Regions from separate parts of the Faecalibacterium sp. BIOML-A4 genome, predicted to be linked through region 3. Evidence: riboswitches for the same ligand, from Rfam matches in the RefSeq annotation. Region 3 holds a riboswitch; each other region holds the start of a gene.

Region 1 (2,195 bases), on a different contig from region 3:
GCCCTTGAAGCAGGCTTCATCCAGTGTGCCATCCGCAAGTCTTTCCAGAAATTCCGAATGCAGGCACTGCTCCCACACGGGCAGACTTTCCTGCACCAGCTGCTGCACAAAGGTCTGCTCACTCACCCACAAACTCTCCCTTCAGTGCAAACATATGGTCCATCGGGCCGGAGCCGTGGCCCAGATCCAGCATGGCAGAAAGACAGCCGGAAATGTAGGCCTTTGCGCGCTCCACAGATGCATCCAGATCATAGCCCTTTGCCAGATTGGACGCAATAGCGCTGGACAGGGTGCAGCCGGTGCCGTGGGTATTGGGGTTTGCAATGCGCTTGCCGCGGAACCATTTGCCGCAGCCGTCCCGCCACAGAAGCTCGTCGGCATCGTTGATCTGGTGGCCGCCCTTGCACAGCACGGCACAGTGGTATTTCTCGCTGATCAGCTTTGCAGCGGCCTCCATTCCGGCCGCATCGGTGATCTTCATGCCGGAAAGGATCTCAGCCTCCGGAATGTTGGGGGTGACCACCTCTGCCATGGGCAGCAGCTTTTCGGTCAGTGCCTGCACGGCATCGTCCCGCAGCAGCTTGGAGCCGGAGGTGGCAACCATCACCGGGTCCACCACGATATGCTTTGCGCCATAGGTGTGCAGCTTTTCGGCGATCACACCGATCAGCTCTGCCGAGGATACCATGCCGATCTTGACGGCATCCGGGTAGATGTCGGTAAAAATGGCATCGATCTCCTGTGCCAGAAATTCGGGCGTGGCTTCAAAAATGCCGGTCACACCTGTGGTGTTCTGGGCAGTCAGTGCGGTAATGGCGCTCATGGCGTACACGCCGTTTGCAGTCATGGTTTTGATATCGGCCTGGATGCCAGCACCGCCGCTGGAATCGCTGCCGGCAATCGTCAATGCAGTTTTCATGGTTACAACTTCCTTTGCAAAAAATGCGGAAATGCCCGCAAAGAGGCACCTCCGCACTTTGAAGCAGCAGTATCTCCCTACGTTGGCATTGTCCAAATCAGGTCACAGGTCTGGGCAAACAGCCCACTCTCAGCCTGCTTTTGCAGGCTCCCTTTTTCTGCGTTCAAGAATACCACAGTGCCGCTGCATTTGCAAGGGGATGGCCCTTTTCAATCGGCCCGCTGCGTGGTAAAATGGAAAAAACAAAGGGGGAAATACCATGAACATCACGGTCTATCTTGGAGCAAATGCGGGCAATGATCCTGCGCTGGCGGAAGCTGTCCGGGAACTGGGCAGCTGGATCGGTGCAAACGGGCACCGCCTTGTGTACGGCGGCTCCCGCAGCGGCCTGATGGGCCAGCTTGCCCAGAGCGCGCTGGATGCAGGCGGCACGGTGACCGGTGTGGAACCGCAGTTCTTTGTGCAGCAGGAGCTGCAGCACGATGGCCTGACCAAGCTGATTGTCACCAAGGATATGACCGAGCGCAAGACGAAGATGATCGAGCTGGGCGATGCCTTCATCGCATTCCCCGGCGGCACCGGCACGCTGGAAGAGATCGCAGAGGTAATGTCCAAGGTCTCGCTGGGCCAGTTGGACGCGCCCTGCATCCTGTATGATCTGAACGGCTACTACGACAGCCTGAAAGCACTGCTTGCCAAAATGATCGAGAAAGGCCTTTCCACGCCGCAGCGCCAGCAGGGCATCCGATTTGCGGCGAATCTGGAAGAGATCACAACAATTTTGAATAAAGCCTAAAAGGAAACGCTTCCCCGGCCGGGAAGCGTTTCCTTTTTATATCATTCTCCCAGTGCAGTGCGGATATTTGCAAGCACCTTCTGGCTCAGCAGCACAAAAGCCTGCTTGGTGCGTCCGGCAGAAACATTCGCGCAATGCACATTCTCACGGGCAAAGAAGTCTTCGCCCACCGGGCCGGCAGCGGCACGGGTGTCACAGAAGAAGTGGGTGCCCGGCAGAGCAAGCCACTGTTCCAGAGCAGCAGAGTCAAAGCCCGGGCCGATGGAGGTGTTGAACAGCACCTTGCCTGCGCCCAGCTGTGCAAATTCGTCCTTGCCCAACAGCAGTACGTTCTTGTTCAGGCAGGTGAGCACCACCTCGCTCTCGGTCAGCAGCTGTGCCAGCGGCTTATAGGCCATGCCCACAGCTTCGGCATCCGGCTTGCGGGTGCGGCTGTAATAGGCAATGTCGGCACCCATGAACTGCAGTGCATCGGCGATC
Region 2 (2,195 bases), on a different contig from region 3:
TCAAAACAGACCGGGGGCGTTTGGATGTACAACAAAGTGGAGCTGTGCGGCATGAACACTGCAAAGCTGCCTGTGCTGACCGAAGCCGAAAAACGGGAGCTGCTGGCCCGCGCCCACGCCGGTGATGCAGCAGCCCGGGAACAAATGGTGGAAGGCAACCTGCGGCTGGTGCTCAGCGTGGTGCAGCGGTTCGCCCAGCGCGGCGAAAATCTGGACGACCTGTTTCAGGTGGGGTGCATCGGCCTGATCAAGGCCATCGATCATTTTGACCCCGCCCAGCCGGTGCGCTTCTCCACCTACGGCGTGCCCATGATCATTGGCGAGATCCGGCGTTTTCTGCGGGACAACAATGCCCTGCGGGTGAGCCGCAGCCTGCGGGATACCGCCTACCGGGCCATGCAGAGCCGCGAAGCGCTGGAAAAGCAGCTTGGCCGCGAGCCGACCATGGACGAGATTGCCCAGAGCGCCGGGCTCACCCGCCGGGAAGTGACGGCGGCGCTGGAATCGGTGGTGGAGCCGATCAGTCTGGAAGAGCCGGTGTACACCGATGGCGGCGATGCGATGTATGTGATCGATCAGGTGCGGGACCCGGACGGCGAGGACAGCTGGATCAGCGGGCTGCAGTTCCGGCAGACCGTGGCCGGGCTGACCCCGCGGGAAAAGCGGATCATGGAGCTGCGCTACCTGCAGGGCAAGACCCAGATGGAGGTGGCACAGGAGATCGGCATCAGTCAGGCACAGGTCAGCCGGTTGGAAAAAGGCGCACTGAGCCAGTTCCGCACCCGGGACTGAACCTAAAAAAGGCGGCACAGCTTCCGTTTTGTTCGGAAGTGTGCCGTCTTTTATCTGCGGCTGTATTTGCGCCGGGTGGCCGCACCGCCGCGCAGATGCCGCTCTGCCTTATTGCAGGCCAGAACCGCCCGCACCTGCCGGAACAGCTCCGGCTGCAGCGTCCGCAGCCGCACCGCAACATCCTTGTGCACGGTGGACTTGCTGCACCCGAACACCGCTGCCGCCGCACGCACTGTGGCCCGGTTGGCCGCGATATATTCGCCCAGCTGTACCGCCCTCTGTTCGGGGTCTCCCTTCATATCCAGACTCCTCCCATTGTGAACTTATGGTACAGCCTATGCACAGGCCGGGGCAGATATGTTCCGCCGGGGCTTGACTTTTGCGCCGGACGCGCTATACTTTTGCATGGACATAAAAACAGGGGTGCCGAAAGGCTGAGATCCGCGTTTTGCGGAGTACCCTTTTACCTGACCGGACAATGCCGGCGTGGGAGTTTGCAGAACTGTCCGTTCTTTCACAAACCCCGTGCGCCTGCTGGAAAGCGGGCGCATTTTGTTTTTGTGTACTATTGTTCTGAGAAGAGGAATCCCTATGACCAAAACCTATTCCAAAACCCGCATTCTGGTGGAGGGTGCGCTGATGATCGCCCTGTCCACCGTTTTGAGCATGATCCAGATCCCGCTCATGCCCCACGGCGGTTCCATCACCCTGTTCAGCATGGTGCCCATTCTGGTAATGAGCTACCGCCACGGCGCAAAGTGGGGCATCATGACCGCTTTCGTCAACAGCCTGATCCAGCTTGTGCAGGGCCTTGGCAATCTGGCATACTGCCAGACCCTCACGGCACAGGTGGGCTGCGTGCTGCTGGACTACCTTCTGGCCTTCACGGTTCTGGGCTTTGCCTGCCTGATCGCAAAGCCTTTCCGCAGCCGCACCGTGGGTGTCGGTGTCAGCGCCTTTGTGGTGTGCCTGCTGCGCTTTTTGTGCAGCTTTCTGTCCGGTTACATCGTCTGGAAGGACTACGACTACGCTTTCAGCTGGATGACCGAAATCGGCTTTCCCGGCATCTCCAACATGAGCGTGGACGGTCTGTGCTGGCTGTACAGTGCCGTGTACAACGCCACCTACATGCTGCCCGAAGCCATTCTGACCACGGTCCTTGTGGTGATCCTGATCCGTGTCGCACCGCAGATCTTCGACCCGCAGAACGCAAGAGCGTAAGTTTTTTCGCAGTCATTTTTCCCGCCGGGAAGGGCATTTCCCCGGCGGGAATTTTTTTGCAGAAAATCCCAAAAAAGCTGTTGACAATCCGGCAAAGCGCTGGTATAATTACTCCTGTCGTCAGGCACGGCACAAACATCTGGGGGATTAGCTCAGCTGGGAGAGCGCTTGCATGGCATGCA
Region 3 (2,195 bases):
TGATATAATTGCGGTAGGTGGAGTTGCCGTCCAGCGGGGTCAGGCGCTTGTGGGCGATCTCGCCCGCAAGCCCCATGGCGCACACTGCGGCTGCAGCGGCTTCCAGCGGATGTCCGGGGTTGGCGGTAACGAACGCCGCCGTGAGGGCCGAAAGCTGGCAGCCCGTACCGGTGATGCTGCTCATCATAGCATTGCCGTTGCGGATGCAGTAGGCTTTTTCGGCATCGGCCACGATGTCGATGGCACCGGTAATGGCAATAACGGCACCCGTCTGGGCTGCAAAGGCCTTGGCAAAGGCCACGGCACTGTCCAGATTTTCCTCAGTAACTTTATCGGCCACATCGGCATCCACGCCCTTGGTGGTTCCCGCGCCGGAGGCCAGCGTTTTGATCTCCGAGATGTTGCCGCGAATCACGGTGAACTTTACGTCCCGGAGCAGGCGGAAAGCCGTGTCGGTGCGCAGGCGGGATGCACCCGCACCCACCGGGTCCAGCACCACAGGATGGCCCAGCTGGTTTGCCTTTTTGCCCGCCAGCAGCATGCTGGTGATGGTGCGGCTGTTCAGGGTGCCGATGTTGATGTTCAGACCGCCGCAGATGGTGGTGATGTCCTCCACCTCGGCGGCATCGTCGGCCATGATGGGCGAAGCACCGCAGGCCAGCACCATGTTGGCGCAGTCGTTCACGGTGACGTAGTTGGTAATGTTATGGATGAGCGGGCAGGTGCGGCGCAGGTTCTCGAATTCTGTTTTGAACATTCGGGTGCCCCTCCGTCAGGAAAGGCTCTTCTGCATGCTGTGCAGAGCGCCGGAGCGCTGCAGGCTGTACACCAGCACGCCCGCAATGATGGAACCCACTGCAGTGGAGATGAGGAACGGCACGATGTAGGCATAGAACGCGATGTCGCCGGCGCTCTTGCCCATGAGGAAGATGGCCACCGGGTAAGCGCACAGGCCGCCCAGAATGCTGGTGCCGAACACCTCGCCCACCATGGTGGCAAGGATGTTTTTGGTCTTATGGTACACAAGGCCGCACAGCAGTGCGCCGAACATGCTGCCGGGGAAGGCCATCAGGCTGCCCAGACCCAGCAGATTGCGCAGCAGCGAGGCCACAAAGGCCACGCCCACGCCCCACCACGGGCCAAGCAGCACCGCGCAGGTCACATTGACCATGTGCTGGATGGGTGCACATTTGCTGCCGAACATGGGGAAGCTGAATACGCTGCCCACCACGCACAGAGCGCACAGCATGCCGGCCAGCGCCAGCTTTTTCACAGAGATTTTTTTCATAAGGCAAGGCTCCTCTCCAAACCTGCGGAAGCAGCAAAACCATACAGCGCCTCCGCAAACAGCCCGCACCCGGTGCCAGACCCGGCGCAGGAACTATAAGAAGCGGTCGAGACTTTCTGGTCTCCTCTCACGCCGGAACACGGCTTCCCATCGCTGACGGTCACAAAGCTCAGGGCGCTCCCCCTCAGCCCGCTGCGGCACTTCCGCAGAAAAGTACAAGGTATCCTCCTTAATGGTAATAGGTACACAACAAAAAACAGGAGACACCTTCCGCGGTGCCTCCTGCAAAAAATCATCCATTCTGACTTCCTACGGCGGCATTATCCGCATCAGGTAAAAGGGTCGAAGTTTAAGTACTTCCTCTCAGCCTGCTTCACAAGCTCCCCTGTATTTGATTGTGACTGTATTTTACACCCTTTGCGCACAAATTGCAAGAGGGGGCAAAGGCGCGCACAGCGTTGCAAAACGTTTTTCACGCAGGTTTTGGGGCGTTTCACGCAGGTTTTATTGAAAAAGAAGGTGAACTATGGTATTTTCAAGGTGGACGCATACCCCCCCCGTAAGCAAAAAAGAGGAATTCCGTATGAAGCAGACGACCCTGACCCAAAGGCTGCTCTCAGCCCTCGTGGCGCTGTGCATGGTGCTGAGCGTGTGCGCACCCGCCTTTGCGGATGTGACCGACCCTGATATGGCCAAGGCCGCACAGTGGTGCACCGAGCAGGGCACCATGGGTGCCAAGGGCGACCGCTTTGAGCCCGAAGGCTGGACCCCGAAGTTCAAGGTGATCGAAGTGTGGAACAAGACGTTCCCCGCAGCCTGATGCCGGCAGTGTGGATGCCGTGCTCGGTTCGGACCTTTTCCGTGAAAATGGGGCTGTTGCAAAATAGCTCTCTGAAAAAATCATGAA

The links. A riboswitch is a leader RNA that binds a small molecule or an ion and turns the genes downstream of it on or off. The one in region 3 is predicted to bind thiamine pyrophosphate.
Region 1: it holds a riboswitch for thiamine pyrophosphate, as region 3 does, so the genes downstream of both, thiD (bifunctional hydroxymethylpyrimidine kinase/phosphomethylpyrimidine kinase) here and thiW (energy coupling factor transporter S component ThiW) in region 3, are expected to answer to the same signal.
Region 2: it holds a riboswitch for thiamine pyrophosphate, as region 3 does, so the genes downstream of both, GKG34_RS04320 (energy-coupled thiamine transporter ThiT) here and thiW (energy coupling factor transporter S component ThiW) in region 3, are expected to answer to the same signal.

Annotation. Positions count from the first base shown of each region.
Region 1 is NZ_WKZG01000015.1:45,973-48,167, reverse strand. Features, by position in the region: gene GKG34_RS10820 (TENA/THI-4 family protein) at 1-126, opposite strand, end outside; gene thiD (bifunctional hydroxymethylpyrimidine kinase/phosphomethylpyrimidine kinase) at 119-919, opposite strand; TPP riboswitch at 976-1,083, opposite strand; gene GKG34_RS10810 (TIGR00730 family Rossman fold protein) at 1,179-1,715, shown strand; gene GKG34_RS10805 (D-isomer specific 2-hydroxyacid dehydrogenase family protein) at 1,757-2,195, opposite strand, start outside.
Region 2 is NZ_WKZG01000004.1:130,139-132,333, forward strand. Features, by position in the region: gene sigG (RNA polymerase sporulation sigma factor SigG) at 25-792, shown strand; gene GKG34_RS04315 (sporulation transcriptional regulator SpoIIID) at 843-1,091, opposite strand; TPP riboswitch at 1,202-1,301, shown strand; gene GKG34_RS04320 (energy-coupled thiamine transporter ThiT) at 1,384-2,013, shown strand; tRNA gene GKG34_RS04325 (tRNA-Ala) at 2,155-2,195, shown strand, end outside.
Region 3 is NZ_WKZG01000011.1:26,799-28,993, reverse strand. Features, by position in the region: gene thiM (hydroxyethylthiazole kinase) at 1-757, opposite strand, end outside; gene thiW (energy coupling factor transporter S component ThiW) at 773-1,288, opposite strand; TPP riboswitch at 1,578-1,685, opposite strand; gene GKG34_RS08805 (hypothetical protein) at 1,872-2,108, shown strand.